DNA from 3 places in the Rhodococcus sp. 4CII genome. Region 1 is predicted to be linked to each of the others. Evidence: riboswitches for the same ligand, from Rfam matches in the RefSeq annotation. Region 1 holds a riboswitch; each other region holds the start of a gene.

Evidence for each region. Region 1 has a riboswitch for S-adenosylmethionine ahead of H0B43_RS42900 (putative leader peptide). Riboswitches for the same ligand answer to the same signal wherever they lie in the genome.
Region 2: it holds a riboswitch for S-adenosylmethionine, as region 1 does, so the genes downstream of both, H0B43_RS14800 (aminotransferase class V-fold PLP-dependent enzyme) here and H0B43_RS42900 (putative leader peptide) in region 1, are expected to answer to the same signal.
Region 3: it holds a riboswitch for S-adenosylmethionine, as region 1 does, so the genes downstream of both, H0B43_RS05570 (bifunctional o-acetylhomoserine/o-acetylserine sulfhydrylase) here and H0B43_RS42900 (putative leader peptide) in region 1, are expected to answer to the same signal.

What each region holds. Positions count from the first base shown of each region.
Region 1 covers NZ_JACCFE010000002.1:5,346,113-5,351,468, reverse strand. The annotation lists gene H0B43_RS25530 (ABC transporter permease) at 1-269, opposite strand, end outside; gene H0B43_RS25525 (ABC transporter substrate-binding protein) at 273-1,916, opposite strand; gene H0B43_RS42900 (putative leader peptide) at 2,060-2,143, opposite strand; SAM riboswitch class I at 2,148-2,241, opposite strand; gene H0B43_RS25520 (NtaA/DmoA family FMN-dependent monooxygenase) at 2,289-3,683, opposite strand; gene H0B43_RS25515 (LLM class flavin-dependent oxidoreductase) at 3,699-4,757, opposite strand; gene H0B43_RS25510 (LLM class flavin-dependent oxidoreductase) at 4,754-5,356, opposite strand, start outside.
Region 2 covers NZ_JACCFE010000002.1:3,039,328-3,044,683, forward strand. The annotation lists gene H0B43_RS14790 (flavin reductase family protein) at 1-88, shown strand, start outside; gene H0B43_RS14795 (hypothetical protein) at 94-720, opposite strand; gene H0B43_RS43140 (putative leader peptide) at 770-862, opposite strand; gene H0B43_RS14800 (aminotransferase class V-fold PLP-dependent enzyme) at 867-2,162, opposite strand; SAM riboswitch class IV at 2,214-2,328, opposite strand; gene H0B43_RS14805 (MlaD family protein) at 2,409-3,656, opposite strand; gene H0B43_RS14810 (cytosine permease) at 3,953-5,356, shown strand, end outside.
Region 3 covers NZ_JACCFE010000002.1:984,234-989,589, reverse strand. The annotation lists gene H0B43_RS05585 (bifunctional methylenetetrahydrofolate dehydrogenase/methenyltetrahydrofolate cyclohydrolase) at 1-34, shown strand, start outside; gene H0B43_RS05580 (DUF3017 domain-containing protein) at 36-320, shown strand; gene H0B43_RS05575 (homoserine O-acetyltransferase) at 352-1,476, opposite strand; gene H0B43_RS05570 (bifunctional o-acetylhomoserine/o-acetylserine sulfhydrylase) at 1,473-2,756, opposite strand; SAM riboswitch class IV at 2,869-2,989, opposite strand; gene H0B43_RS05565 (NADP-dependent isocitrate dehydrogenase) at 3,264-4,487, shown strand; gene H0B43_RS05560 (MFS transporter) at 4,647-5,356, shown strand, end outside.

The DNA.
Region 1 (5,356 bases):
TGCCCGGTGGCGATGGAGTACCCGAAGTCGCCGCGCACGGCATGGCTCAGCGAGTTCCAGTACTGGACCCACACCGGCTGGTCCAGGCCGTACCGCGCCTGCAGTTCCGCGACGGCGGCCGCGTCGACCGTCGTTCCGGTGGACGCCGAGTCGACGGCGATGCTCACCGGGTCGGACGGCAGCAGGAACAGCACGGCGAACGACACGGTGAATGTCGCCCACAGCACGGCGACCGCCTGCAGAACCCGGAGTCCGAAGTAGCGAATCATGGCTCAGCGTCCGCTGATCCAGGTGTCGAAGAACTGGAGCCGGGCCGAGGCCTCGAACTTCAGGTCCTGCACGGTCGGGCCCGCTCCGATCGCCTGCGACAGCTCCACCGTCGGGATCCACAGACCGTTGCCCAGCACCTGCTGCTGGGCGTCGGCGAGCAGTGCGCTCCGCTCGGCCGTGTCGGTGGTGGCCAGCTGCTTCGCCAACACGTCGTCGAGCGCGGGAATCGAGGCCCGGCTGTTCAGGTTACGGCCCTCGAGGCCGAACTGGGTGCGCAGAATGTCCCCGTCGGCGCGAGTGCTGTTGTAGTAGGTGGCATCGAAGTCCTTCGAATTCTGGCGGGCGGTGGCCTCCGGGGTGGACACGAGGTCCAGTTGCAGATCGACGCCCACCTCCTTCAGCTGCTGCTGCACCAGTTCGAGGATGGCCTGGTTGCCGGCGAACACCGAGCTGAACAGAACCGGGAAACTGAGCTTTTGGCCGCCCTTCTCGCGGATGCCGTCGGCGCCGGGCACCCAGCCGGCCTGATCCAGAATCGATTTCGCCTTCTCCGGGTCGTACGTCACGTCCGGCAGGGCGACGTAGCCCGGGGTGCGGCTCGCCAGCGTGCTGGTGGCGGGTTTGAAGTTGGGGCCGAGCACGGTGTCGACCAGTTCCTGCCGGTTGATCGCCGGGGCCAGCGCGCTGCGGACGACGGGGTCGACGAGCGGTCCGCGGGTCACGTTGGGCTGGAAGCCGAACGGGGTACCGGGATTCGACGTGGTGAGCACCCGTCCGCCCGCGCCTTCGATCTGCGGGGCATCTTGCGGCAACGCGTCACTGATCGCGTCCAGCTGTCCCGAGGACAGGCTGCCCGTGCGAACACCGGATTCCGGGACGACGCTGAACTCGATGGTGTCGAGGTAGGCCTCGCCGTCGTGGCCGAACACGTCGGAGCCCCAGTCGTATCCGGCACGCTTGGCCAGGGTGACGGATTTGTCCTGCTGGTAGTCGGCGTACGTGAACGGTCCGGTGCCCGAGATGTCGCCGGTGCAGCGCTCTTCGGCGGACTTCGCGACGGAACCGTCGGACAGGATGCCGAGCTGCGGGGTGGACGACGCCTGCAGGAACTGCGCGTTGGGTGCGGCGAAGTCGACCTGCGCGGTCAGCGGGTCGATCACGGTGGTGCCGGTGTAACCGGTGAGATAGCTGGCGGCCAGTGCGGCCTTGGCCCCGGTGAGGGTATTGACGACGGCGTCGAGGTTCTTCTTCACCGAGTCCGCGGTGAAAGGTGTTCCGTCACTGAACGTCACTCCGTCCTTCAGGTGGAACGTGAAGGAGGACGCGTCGGCGTCGGTGTCCCAGCTCTCGGCCAGCCACGGCTTCAGTTCGCCCGTCTCCGGGTCCTGGTCGGTGAGCGAGTCCACCACCTGACGTGCCACGTAGATCGTCTGGTTCGTGCCCGCCTGTGCGGGGTCTGCGCACGTGGGTGCCTGGGACAGGCCGTAGCGGAGAGTGCCGCCGGGCTGCGGCGGTCCCGCATCCGCGGTCGAACTGCCGGAGGCACCACCGCACGCGGTGAGCGCCGTGGCCAGCACGGCGGCGGCGACTCCGGCTGCGATGTGGGCACCGCCGCGGGAGGACGAGGACAAAGGAACTGAGGGCACCGAGAACTCCGTGATCTCGAAGAAGTGCCGTGCGCGCTGTCCGTCGTACAGGCAGCGCTCACGCGCACGGGAAGGTGAAAGGCACCGGATCCGAGGTGGATGCGGTGTGACGAGCCGGAACCCCGAGGTGGCGGGGTATCGGGTCAGCTGGAACAGATGGAGGTGGACAGTCGGCAGAGATCGACGTGCAGGCGCCCCCAGGCGCTCACGAACCCTTCGGTCAACATGATTCCTCCATCGATCCCGGCGGTAGCACCCGCACCCGCAGGACGGGGGGTTGCTGCGACGTCAACGAGCCAGGTCTCTCGGTCGCTCTGGATGGTCGTTACCGAGTGTAAGAGATCGCCGGTCGCCGCGCCACACGGGCCCCGGCTACCCGGTGGCCTGCCGCGGCGGGAGCTCCCGCCGTGACAGCGGGGGCCGGAGACCGAGATGCTCGCGTAGGGTCGAACCCTCGTATTCCGTTCGGTACGAACCACGCTCCTGCAATTCGGGTACCAGCAGGTCGACGATGTCGTCGAGTCCGGTGGGCACCAGGTACGGCGAGATATTAAAGCCGTCGGTCGCGCCGCTGCGCACCCACCGGGTGAGTTCGTCGGCGACCTGACCGGGTGTGCCAGCGAAACCGGAGCGCTGGGTGGTGGCGATCGCGACCTGGCGCAGCGACAGGTTCTGCGCCTCCGCCAGGGCACGCCACTCGCGGGCGATGGCGAGTGGATCCTTTCCGTCGCGCGCGGCCCCGCGGGTGACGGAGATCGGTGCGGGCACCGGATCGAATTCGGGCAGTGGACCGTCCGGGTCCCGATCGGACAGGTCGCGACCCCACACCTGCCCCACCAGCGACAGCGCCGTCTGGCCGGTGTACTGGCCTTCGAGGACCCAGCGGACCTTCTCCTCGACCTCGGATGCGGTCTCCGCGAGCACGATCTGCGTGCCCGGCAGAATCTTCACGTCGTCCTCGGGACGTCCGGCACGACGCAGTCTCGCCCGGATGTCCTCGGCGAAGGCGAGCGCCTCGTCGAAATGAGTTCCGTGCCGGGAGAAGATCACATCGGCGCGGCCGGCCGCGAAGTCGCGGCCCGCCGGGGAGTCGCCGGCCTGGAAGATGACGGGATGCCCCTGGGCACTGCGCGGGAGGGTCGGGGTGATCGCGACGTCGAATTGCGACGTCCGGCGGGTCACCTGCTGCACTCCGTCCGGAGCCGCCCACGTCGGCGCGTCGGTGCTCGTCGCGACCGCATCGTCGGCCCACGCATCCCAGATCGCGCGAGCGGTGTCGAGGAACTGGCCGGCCCGCTCGTACCTGTCCGCGTGGTCGAGGTAGCCGCCGCGGCGGAAATTTTCCCCGGTCCAGGCATTGTCCGTGGTGACGGCGTTCCAGCCGGCCCGGCCACCGGACAGGAGGTCCAGCCCGGACAGCCGACGGGCGAGGTCGGCAGGCTCGTTGTAGGTGGTGTTCTGGGTGGCCACCAACCCGATGTGCCGGGTGATGCCGGCGAGCGCCGCGAGTTGGGTGATCGCGTCCGGACGGCCGACGATGTCGAGATCGAGGATCTTGCCGCCCTGTTCCCGCAGGCGCAGGCCCTCACCGAGGAAGAAGGCGTCGAACAGGCCCCGCTCGGCGGTCAGGGCCACCCGACGGAACGTCTCGAAGTCGATCTGCGAACCGCTCGACGGGTCCGACCAGATGGTGGTGTGGTTGACGCCCTGGAAGAAGACACCGAAATGCACCTGGGCGCCGGGTCTGGCGTGCGAATTGTCGGTCATGGTCTCCACAACCTTTCAGCGAGGGGAGTCTTCGAGGCGCGGGGCCTGGAAGCGGGTGTCGGGACGGGCCAGGCCGAGCGTGCCGCGCAGGGTCGCGCCGGTAACGGGACGGTGGGCGAGACCCTCGCGCAGAAGGGCCGGGACGACGTATCGCGCGAGCACCGGAAGATCATGGTCGACGACGGCGGGATGCAGTCGCACACCGTCGACGTGTGGATCGAGTGCACGAAGCAGTTCCAGCAGCCCGGAGGCCTCGCCCGCGAACGACAACCGCCCGCTCGGTGGGGCCGGAGTGGACGAGCCGAGCGCCACGTCGAGTTCGACGAACACCAGCGCGGCCCCGCGGTCCTTCGTCCGTGCGGCGGCGTCGGCGATGTCGTCGAGGGTCGCCTCCGACACCAGCACGACATCGACCTGGGACGGGTCGACCTCGCCGCCGCGACCGAACACCACCAGTTGCCCCTGCGGCGGTCGCGGCACGATGGCCGGGCCCTTCACCGAGTACGTGTCGCCCTGGAAGTCGATGTAGTGGAGTCGGTCTCGGTCGACGAAACGGCCGGTCGCGTAGTCGCGGATCACCGCGTCGTCCTCCCAGGAGTCCCACAGGTCCCGGACCACCGTGATCGCGTCCCGCTCCTCCCGGGCGAGGTCGGCGGGAACGGTGACCGCGGACCGTCCCAGTGCGCTCGCGACCCGGGGGTCGGTATCGCGTGAGGCGATCCAGCCGCCGCGACCGCGCGATGCGTAGTCGAGTGTCGCGAGCTGGGAGGACGTGTGGAACGGCTCGGCGTACGTCGTGCCGACCACCGGCACCAGGCCGAGCGTGCTCGTGGTCGCGGCGACGAACGCGGCGCGGTTCACCGCGTCGATCCGGCCCACGGGTCCCCCGTCGGCGCCGGGCGGCAGAAGCGAGTCCTCGAACGTGGCGAACGTGAATCCGGCGTTCTCGGCCGCCGCGACCCGATCCGCCACGGTGCGCCCGGTCAGCAACCGGTCGGGTGAATGCCCGGCTCGCCGCCACGCTTCGGGATGGGCGCCCTCGCCGTCGAGTTCGATACCCAGATGCAGGCTCATGCGTGTCCCTCCACAGTGTGCGCCGCGAGAGGGCGGCTCGGAATGGCCGCACGCAACGCGGGGGCCACCTCGGCCTGGAACAGCTCGAGGCTTTCGCGGTGTTGCTTGTCGGTGCCGACACGGTCGGCGCTCAGGTGGATCACCTCGTGGCCGAACTGCTCGTGGTAGCGCTGCACCTTGTCGATCACCTGCTGCGGGCTGCCGATCAGTGCGGAACTGCGTTCCACGAAGTCCTCGACCGTCTCGAACACCACCGGAAGTCCTGCCCTGCGGGCGAAGTCGAGGCGGGCGGCGTGAATCGGCCGCCACAGGTCGAGCGCGTCCTGCGAGTTCGGCGTCACGTAGAACCCGGCGGTTCCGGCACCGACGAGGGCGTCGGCGGGATCGTGACCGTAGTGCGCCCACCGTTCGCGGTAGTGCCGGACCAGCTCGGCGTACGAATCGATGGGGTAGGTGACGTTGGCCGAGAAGATCGGATCGCCGTAGCGGGCAGCGAGATCCACCGACTCCGTGCTCGTCGCGCTGCCGTGCCAGATCCGGATCCGAGGCTGTAACGGGCGCGGCAGGGCGACCGCGTGGTCGAGAGGCGGCCGGAACGT
Region 2 (5,356 bases), 2.3 Mb from region 1:
CGACGATTCCGCGTCCGCTCCCCTGCTCTACCACGAGGGCCGGTACTACCGGCCCACGCCGTTGGGTTCGACGAACAACGGCAACTGACCGGATCAGGAAGCAAGTACCCGCTCGCGGCTGGGCAGGTCGAAGCGACGCAGCGCTTCGTCGACGGCGTCGGCGGAGGTGACGAGGCCACGTTCCTCCAGCCACGGAAGCGTGCCGTCGACGAGCTGTTCCAGAACCCTGGGCAGCGACAGCGGCAGCAGCGTCACACCGTCGGCGACGCCGGCCGCCTGGATGTCGGCGATGAGCCCGGCCAGACCCACCGGAGTTCCGACGTACTGCAGCGACACAGGTTCGCGCGGGGTCTCCAGCGCACTGTCGAGGAGAGCGAGTTCCTTGCGCGCCGCACGGGCTTCGGTGGCGATGAGCACCTCGAGGTCCACCAGCACGGTGACGCCGTCGGGGTTCCGGCCGTCCGCGACGAGTTCGGCGCGGATCCGTGCGCGTTGTTGCTGCGCCTCGCGCAGATCGGACGCCCGGATCCGGACGACGTTCGGCGGGAACGACGTGAGGTCGAGCTGATCCGTCGAATCGGCGGTCAGGTCCACCCAGTAGTCGGCACCGTTGATGGGCCGTGTGCCCGCGGCGCCCTCGGCCGCCGGGTGGTGACCCGATCCGGTCAGTTCGACGGCGACGCGAAGGGGACGGGAAACGAAGGCATTGTCTCGAGACATTGGGGTTCCTCGGGAATGACGTGTGAATGAAACGGAGCCGGCAGAACGGTCAGCTCGAACACATACCCGAGGCGGTTCGGCAGAGATCTACATGCCGACGGCACCAGTGAGCAATCATTGTGCTCCCAGCCTGCGATGCCATGGGCTCATACTAGCGCGTCCCGCGAAAAGCGAGTCTCCGGCACCGGATTCCACTGTCCGCTCTCCTTGGCGTAGTCCCAGTTCCGACGGCCGGCGACCAGGGTGCGCACGGCCTGGACCAGTCGATCCACGTCTGCGGAGCAACTGCCGAGCCCGACACTCACCCGGACGGCACCGTCGGGCCGCCCGAGGCGTCTCAGCAGCGGATGCGCGCAGAAGCGGCCGTCGCGTACCCCGATGCCGTGCTCGGCGGACAGGTAGGCGGCGATTTCCCCCGGCTCGAAGCCGTCGATCGTGAACGTCACGATTCCGACCGTGTCGGGGGCGTCCGACCACAGCCGCAGGAACTCCAGACCGTCGACGCAGCCGAGTCCGTCGTGGAGCCGGGCGGTGAGCGCGGCCTCGTGTTCGGCCACGGCGCCGAAGTCCAGCGCGGACAGCGCGTCGCACGCGGCGGCGAGGGCCGCGGCACCGAGCACGTTGGGCGTGCCGGCCTCGTGCCGGGCAGGAGCGGGTGCCCACTGGGTGGATTCGACGGTCACGTTGCGCACCGCTCCGCCGCCTGCGAGGTAGGGATCGGCGGCGTCGAGCCAGTCCCGGCGGCCCACCAGCACACCCGCGCCGAACGGGGCGTACAGCTTGTGCCCGGAGAACGCGAGGTAGTCGACACCGCACTCCGCGAGGTCGATGCGGCGGTGCGGTGCGAGTTGCGCGGCGTCGACGAGAATCCGTGCACCGCAACGATGCGCGACCTCGGCGAGGGCCGCGATCGGCAGCACTTCACCGGTGACGTTGGAGGCACCCGTCACCGCGAGCAGGGCGGTGGGCTTCGAGCACAGTTCCGCGACGAGCAGCCGGACGGTCTCCGCCAGAGTGTCCGCAGCCCTCACGATGCGAGAGCCCTTCCACGGCAACAGATTCGCATGGTGCTCGATGTCGAGAACCACGGTGCTGCCGGGAACGCATCCGGCGAGCAGATTCAGCGAGTCGGTCGTGTTCCGGGTGAACACCACCACCTGGTCGTCGTCCGCACCGACGAACCGGGCAACGGAGTCGCGGGCCTTCTCGTAGCATTCGGTCGAGATCCGCGACGCGTAGCCGGCGCCGCGGTGCACGCTCGAATAGGTGGGCAGCAGCGCCGCGATCCGGTCGGTGACCTGCGCCAGGGCAGGCGCGCTCGCCGCGTAGTCGAAGTTGACGTAGGCGCAGTCGCCGCCCTGCACCAGCGGAACCCGCAGGTCGGAGCCCGAAACTTGGGCCAGCGGGGCTACACACACGTCGGCGGTCAATACAGCAGTCATCACGACATCCCTCGTAGTCAGGGACTCGTCGCAGGGTCGGTGCCCTCTCGGAGTCCGCGCTTGCCGGGTCCGGTGTGAACCACAGCCTGGTCGTCACCCGGAGCACCCCGCCGCGGTGGAGGGTTGCCGACCAGCTAGCCGGGGCTTGACGCTGGTACTCGTGACCTGTTTCGAAGATTGCAGGATCGGCGCGCAGATGTCAACCCGAACGTCGAGAGGACCCGGAGTCGGGGAGGCGAACTCGCGTCAGCGAGGCGTCACCCCGAGGAGCGGCGCCAGCTGATTCGCAATCGGGTTGAGGTCCAGCCTGTTCGGGTCCTTCTTCGGTTTCGAGTCCCACGGCTGAACGGTGGCAGGGTCGCCGAACACGATCCGGTTCGCGCTGCGGACGCCGGTGAGGCTGCCCTGCGGGGCCGCACAGGACGCGGCGGTGTTCTGCGGGAAGTCCTGCTCCGTGTCGTCGAAGTTCGGGTCCTGCCGCTTCATGTCGGCGAGGATCGCCCGAGTGCCCTCGTAGCCGACGGTGCACGACGGGGGGTTGCCGGTCTCGGCCACCAGACCGAGGTGGACGGTCCCGTCGTCGGGCGCGATGGTCGACGACGCCGCCGCCACCCCCGGCAGATAGACGAACAGCGTCTGCAGGGCCGTGGCCTGCGCCGAGATCGTCTTCGCCGTCACCGAGAGGTTGGCACGGTACGTCGTGAGGCCGGGGCCGACGTCCGAGACCAGTTGCCCCAGTTGCTCGCTCGCTGGGTTTGCGTTGTCGATCAGCCGCCGGACGTCGGGGTCGCTGATCCGCAAGCGATCCGCAAGCGAGTCCAGATCTGCACTGAAATCCTCGATCGCCGAGGACTGTTCGGACTGCGTCTCCAGAACAGTCCGGCTGTCGCGCACCAAAGCAACTGTCCGGTCGAGTGATTCGATGCCGGATTCCGACATCCCGGACAGCGAGTCCGCGAGCGACCGAAGGTCGTCCCCTCTGCCGCCGAATGCCGCGCCGAGTTCCGTCACGACGGTATGGAGCGCGTCGATCGGCACGGACTCGGTCAATCCCTGTGTGCCCGCCAGCAATTCTTCGACGGGCACGGGTGTCGAGGTATCGACCGCGGCGATGCGGGATCCGTTCGCCAGGAACGGCCCGCGGTCCGTGTCCGGCTGGAGGTCGACGTACTGCTCGCCGATCGCGGATCTGTTCGCCACAACGGCTTTCGCTGACGCGGGGATGTCGGGGGCGCTCTTGTCGATCTTCAGTTCGACGACGACGCCGTCCGCGGTCAGGGACATCTCCCCGACGCGCCCCACCGGCACGCCGCGGTAGGTGACTTCGGCATTGGTGAAGATTCCGCCCGACGTTTCCAACTCCAGGTTCACGGTGTATTCACCGAAGCCGAGGAGATTGTCGAGGCGCACGTAGTTGGCACCGACGTAGACGAGGCCCGCGAGGGCCACGAGAACGAACCCGATCAGCTGCCACCGGACGAGCGGCGACCTCACCGTCCACCGTCCATGCCACATGAACCGAGCGCCCTCCCGGCTGCGGCGAGTCGGGACCGGCTCGCGGAACGACGGTTGACGTTGGCGGCAGACACAGGCACTCCGATGACAGAGACATACATGAGACTAACGGTCACACATATATCTAGTCCGAACTCGTCAGCTGCGCAAACTCCGCACCGGCGCCGGTGTCGCACGTCACTCACCGGTCTTGACTGAATTTTCAGTTTGGAATATCTTCGGTACCCAACAGGACGTGATGACGGTCACCTCCGCCACCGAAAGTGAGGTCCGCAGTGTCCACGAACCTCGACCCGACGACGCCCCTCGACGACACCGCCCCCTCCCCACCGGAGGACCGCTTCGGACACGTCGAGACGATCGGGGTGGAGTACATCCCCGAATCGGAGCGCGATTCGCGACCGCTCAACATGCTCGCCGTGTTCTTCGGCGGCAATCTGGCGTTCTCGGTGATCGTGTTCGGCTGGCTGCCCATCACATTCGGACTCGGTTTCGGCAGCGCGGTCGCGGCCAGCGCGGTCGGCATCGGGCTCGGCACCCTCCTCATCGCGCCGCTGTCGCTCCTGGGTCCGCGCACCGGCACGAACAACACCGTGTCCAGCGGCGCGCACTTCGGAGTCAGCGGGCGGATGATCGGCTCCGGCCTCACCCTGCTGTTCGCCCTCGCCTATGCGGCGATCGCCGTGTGGACCTCGGGTGACGCACTGATCGCCGCCGCGCACCGCCTGTTCGGCACACCGATCGACAACGGCATGCTCGCGCTCGGTTACGGCATCATCGCCGCCGAAATCGTCGCCGTGGCGCTGTTCGGCCACGGCACGGTGGTCGCGCTCCAGAAGTTCGTGCTGCCCGTCGTCGCCGCGCTCCTTCTCCTCGGCGTGTTCGCTTTCGGTGGGCACTTCCACGGCGCGGACGGGGGCGGTGACTATCTGCTCGGCGGATTCTGGCCCACCTGGATCCTGGCCGTGGTGCTGGCCGTCGGCGGCCCGCTGTCGTACGCCCCCACCTTGGGCGACTACAGCAGGCGGATCTCCCGCGTCCGGTTCACCGACCGTTCCATCGTCGCGGCCACCATGGCCGGCATCTTCTTCGGACTGTTCCTCACCGCGGCGTTCGGGTCGTTCACCGCCTCGACGTTCACCACGCTCAGCGACTCCTACGTCGCCGACCTGGTCGCGGAGGCGCCCGGCTGGTACGTGCTGCCGATCGTCCTCGTCGCCCTCGCGGGCGGCCTCGGGCAGGGCGTCCTCAACGTCTACGCCAGCGGGCTCGACCTGGAAGCGCTGATCCCCCGGTTGCGGCGCGTCCACACCACCCTGATCACGTCGGCGCTCGCCGTCGCACTGCTCTACATCGGCGTCTTCGTCGTCGACGCCGTCGATTCCATCACCGCGATGACGTTGGTGCTCAACGGTTTCGCCGCCCCCTGGGTGGCGATCAACGTCGCCGGGTTCCTGGTGGCGAGGCGAGGACGGTACGACCCCGTCGACCTCCAGGTCTTCAACCTCGGACGCAAGGGTGGGCGGTACTGGTTCACCGGCGGATGGAACCTGCGCGCCGTCATCCCCTGGGCGGCCGGATCCCTGTTCGGCGTTCTCGCCGTCGACACGTCGCTGTACTCCGGGCCCCTTGCCGACATCGCGCACGGTGTCGATGTCAGTCTTGTCGGATCGTCGGCC
Region 3 (5,356 bases), 4.4 Mb from region 1:
GCGGGCCGAGCGTGTCGCAGCGTCTCTCGGCTGAGATGGCCGACTGGGGGCAGTTCGCGAAGAAGAACCTGCCGATGCTGGCAGTCCTCGTCGTCATCGTGGTAGCCGTCGGGTTCGTGCTCGCGGATCGGTGGCGGCGAGGAGCCTTCGTCTTCGGCGTCGCCACCCTGCTGGCGGCGGTCTTCCGGTTGACGATGCCGTCGGAGCGGGTCGGGCTACTCGCCGTGCGCAGCAAGCCTTTCGACGTGGGCGCACTCGTGGCCGTCGGCGGCGCGATCGTGTGGCTGGCCGTGTCGATCGACCCGCTCGGAACCGACTAGCGGTCCGAGCGGGCGTCGTCCCGCTCCGGGGTCAGCGTCCGGCGCGTGCCAGCTGCATCGTTTCGGACAGGAGCTTCGCGACCGCGGCGGCCTCGGTGAGGAACCCGTCGTGGCCGTCCCGCGAGTTGAGTACCCGCAGGCCGTCGCACGTGGGGATGTCGTCGGCCAGATCCTCCTGCAGGCGGATCGGGTAGAGGCGGTCGGAGTCGACTCCGCCGACGATCACGGGGGCGGTGATCGTGCTCAGCGCGGCTGCGATACCACCGCGACCGCGGCCCACGTCGTGGCGGTTCATGGCCTCCGACAGCAATACATAGGTGCCCGGATCGAACCGGCCGACCAGCTTGTCCGCCTGGTGCTGGAGGTAGCTCTCGACGGCGTACCGTCCGCCGCGCCACGGGTCTTCGTCGTCCTGCGGAGAGTTCGCGAACCGGGAGTCGAGTTCGCTCTCGCTGCGATACGTGAGGTGCGCGATCCGCCGGGCGATGCGCAATCCGGTGCGCGGGATCCGGCCGGTGCCGTGGTAGTCGCCGCCCTGCCAGTCGGGGTCGCTGGTGATGGCCTCGATCTGGGTGGTCTGCGTGCCGATCTGGTCGGCGGTCGCGCGGGCACCGACGGCGAGGACGAGCGCGGACGCGATCCGGTCCGGGTAGGTCACGGCCCACTCGAGTGCGCGCATTCCGCCCATCGAACCACCGACGACGGACGCCAGCTTCTCGATGCCCAGCAGGTCGGTGAACTTCTTCTCGGCGGCGATCTGGTCGCGGATGGAGATCTCCGGGAAGCGGCTGCCCCACGGGCGACCGTCCTCGGCGATCGAACCGGGACCGGTGGTGCCGCGGCAGCCACCCAGGACGTTGGTGGCGACGACACACCACTCGTCGGTGTCGATCGGCGCACCGGGCCCGACCATTCCCGTCCACCAGCCGGGGGAGGGGTGCTCGTCGGTGACGGGTCCGGTGACGTGGGAGTCGCCGGTGAGGGCGTGCTCGACGAGCACCACGTTGTCCCGGTTCGGGGACAGCTCACCCCACCGCTGCACGGCGAGTGTCACCGAGGGGAGGACCTCTCCGCTTTCCAGTTCGAGGGGGCCGATGTCCAGGGTGCCGAGACGTCCGTCCGCCGCGGGCAGGTTCTGTACTGCGCTCACTGTCAAGATGCCGCCGCCGTAAGTCCGGTCTCGATATCGGCGATGATGTCGTCGATCCCTTCGATGCCGACAGCCAGTCGGACCAGTCCGGGAGTGACACCGCTCGCGGCCTGCTCCTCGGGGGTCAGCTGGGAGTGCGTGGTGGACGCGGGGTGGATCACCAGCGACCGGACGTCGCCGATGTTCGCGACGTGGCTGTGCAGGGTGAGCGCGTTGACGAACTTCTTGCCCGCGTCGATGCCACCGGCGAGCTCGAACGTCACGATGGCGCCCGCGCCCCTCGGGGCGATCTGCTTCGCCCGGTCGTGCCAGGGCGAGGACGCGAGCCCGGCGTATCCGACGGACACGACCTCCGGCCGGGCGTCGAGGTACTCGGCGACGGCGGTCGCGTTCGACACGTGGCGTTCCATCCGCAGGCTGAGGGTCTCGAGACCCTGCGCGATGAGGAACGCGTTGAACGGGGAGACCGCCGAGCCGAGGTCGCGCAGCAACTGCACCCGTGCCTTGAGGGCGAACGCCGGCGGTCCGAGTTCGGCAAAGACGACACCGTGGTAGCTCGGGTCGGGCGTGGTGAAGTTGCTGTGGCGGCCCTGCGTCCAGTCGAACGTGCCGCCGTCGACGATGACCCCGGCGATCGCCGTGCCGTGCCCGCCGAGGTACTTGGTGGCGGAGTGCACCACGATGTCCGCGCCGTGCTCGAGGGGGCGGATCAGGTAGGGGGTCGCCACCGTGTTGTCGACGATCAGCGGGATGCCGTGCTGATGCGCGATCCCGGAGATGCCGGGCAGGTCGAGGACGTCGTTGCGCGGATTGGAGATGGTCTCGCCGTAGAACGCTTTCGTGTTGGGGCGGACGGCGGCGCGCCACTGCTCGAGGTCGTCGGGGTCTTCGACGAACGAGACCTCGATGCCGAGCTTGGGCAGCGAGTAGTGGAACAGGTTGTAGGTGCCGCCGTAGAGCCGCGGGCTGGAGACGATGTGGTCGCCGGCCTCGGCGAGGTTCAGGATCGCGAACGTCTCGGCGGCCTGACCCGACGCGAGGAGAAGCGCGGCAACGCCGCCTTCGAGGGCGGCGATGCGCTGTTCGACCGCGTCCTGGGTGGGGTTCATGATGCGGGTGTAGATGTTGCCCGGTTCGGCCAGACCGAACAGCGCGGCAGCGTGATCGGTGCTGTCGAACGTGTACGAGGTGGTCTGGTAGATCGGCAGCGCCCGCGCCTTGGTGGTCGCGTCGGACGTCTGCCCGGCGTGGATCTGCTTGGTCTCGAACGACCAGTTCTCGGTCATGTGCTGTCTACTCCAGTGGTCTGACGAGGCGCGGACGACGAGCTGTTCGTTCGCGCGCAGGGCTGTCTGGGGTCTATCTACGACAACAACACATCATGAACCTCCGATGTCGGACCCGCGCTTGTCACCCGACTGTTGTATGAATCAGGGAACCAGGTCATCACCCGGGGCACCCCACCGCGGTGGAGGGTTGCCGGCCAGCTAGCCGGGGCTCGTTGCTGGCACTCATGACCTGTGGTGAATCTTAGCGGCTGCGGTGGAACGGCCGGAATCGGCACCGATCAGGGCCACTAGCAGGCAAAAGTTACCCGCCAGTAGGGGCGGGTTCCCGCACCCCGTGTGTTGCGAGCCCGGCGTATAGCAGTACGCTTGTCTTGTTAAAGCGCGGTCTCCCAGGGGCCGCTGTGACCGTCTACGTTTGATAAGCGAACCGTTCGCGGACCCACTCACGAAGTGCGCCCGCAACCGTGTAACCAGGGAATCTTCCTAGGAGGACGCGAAGCACCCATGTCCAAGATCAAGGTTGAGGGCACCGTCGTCGAACTCGACGGCGACGAAATGACACGCATTATCTGGCAGTTCATCAAAGACAAGCTGATCCATCCTTACCTGGATGTGAACCTCGAGTACTACGATCTCGGCATCGAGCACCGGGACGAGACCGACGACCAGGTGACCGTCGACGCCGCCAACGCCATCAAGAAGCACGGCGTCGGCGTCAAGTGCGCGACCATCACCCCGGACGAGGCACGCGTCGAGGAGTTCGGCCTCAAGAAGATGTGGCGGTCGCCCAACGGCACGATCCGCAACATCCTCGGTGGCACGATCTTCCGCGCGCCGATCATCATCTCCAACGTTCCGCGACTGGTTCCGGGCTGGACCAAGCCGATCATCATCGGTCGTCACGCCTTCGGTGACCAGTACCGCGCCACCGACTTCAAGGTCCCCGGCCCCGGCAAGGTGATGATCACCTACACGCCCGAGGACGGCAGCGAGCCGATCGAGCACGAACTGGTGAACTTTCCCGACGGCGGCGGCGTCGTCCAGGGTCAGTACAACTTCACCAAGTCCATCGAGGACTTCGCGCGCGCCTCGCTCAACTACGGCCTGCAGCAGAACTACCCGGTGTATTTGTCGACGAAGAACACCATCCTCAAGGCGTACGACGGTGCGTTCAAGGACATCTTCCAGCACGTCTACGAGACCGAGTTCAAGCCGGAGTTCGACGCGGCGGGTCTCACCTACGAGCACCGCCTCATCGACGACATGGTCGCGTCGGCGCTCAAGTGGGAGGGCGGCTACGTCTGGGCCTGCAAGAACTACGACGGTGACGTCCAGTCCGACACCGTCGCGCAGGGCTTCGGTTCGCTGGGTCTCATGACCTCCGTGCTGCTGACCCCGGACGGAAAGACGTGTGAGGCCGAGGCTGCGCACGGCACCGTGACGCGTCACTACCGTCAGCACCAGCAGGGCAAGCCGACGTCCACCAACCCGATCGCGTCGATCTTCGCGTGGACCCGTGGACTCGAGCACCGCGGCAAGCTGGACAACACCCCCGACGTCATCGGCTTCGCGCAGGAGCTCGAAGACGTGGTCATCAAGACCGTCGAGGGCGGCCAGATGACCAAAGACCTCGCGATGCTGGTCGGCGGCGACCAGGGCTACCTCACCACGGAGGAGTTCCTCGGCACGCTGGACATCAACCTCCAGAAGGCGATCGCCGAGCAGTAGGCACCGCACGACGGCAGTACGGAACGGGACGCTCCCCACGTCGGGGTGTCCCGTTCGTCGTCTGCGGGAAGTCGGGGGAGGCGCGCCGACGAAGTGAGTGTGCTCACCCCACGGCGGAAGCGGGAAGAGAACCCGGGATGCCGTCGTTGACTGTTCTTCGTGACTACTTCCGCGCCTGCCCGTCCGTCCGGTCCCGTCGGTGTCGTCGCCCAGCATCCGTCCGTCCGCACGCTCGCCATGATCGCGCTGGCGCTCGGCGGATTCGGGATCGGAACCACCGAGTTCGTGGCGATGGGCCTGTTGCCCGAGATGGCGTCGAGCCTGGGGATCACCGAGCCGATCGCCGGGCACGTCATCTCGGCGTACGCGCTGGGAGTGGTCGTCGGTGCGCCGCTCATCGCGGCCCTGACCGCGCGGGTGCCCCGCAAGACGCTGCTGATCGCGTTGATGGCGGCGTTCACGATCGGCAACGCCGCAACCGTGTTCGCACCGAACTACGGGGTGCTGATGGCAGCACGGTTCGTGGCGGGCCTCCCGCACGGCGCCTATTTCGGTGTCGCGGCCCTCGTGGCGGCGCACCTCGCGGACCGAGGCCAGCGGGCCAGGGCGGTCGCGCTCGTCATGATGGGACTGTCGGTGGCCAACGTCGTCGGCGTGCCCATCGCGTCGTGGCTGGGCCAGACGCTCGGCTGGCGCAGCGCCTTCGCCCTCGTCGCGGTGATCGGTGTGGTGACCCTGGCCGCGATCTCGTCGTGGGTGCCCGCGCTCGCCGCCATGCGGATGACGAATCCCCTCACCGAACTCGGTGCCCTGCGCCGTCCTCAGGTGTGGATGACATTGATCATCGGCATGGTCGGGTTCGGTGGCAT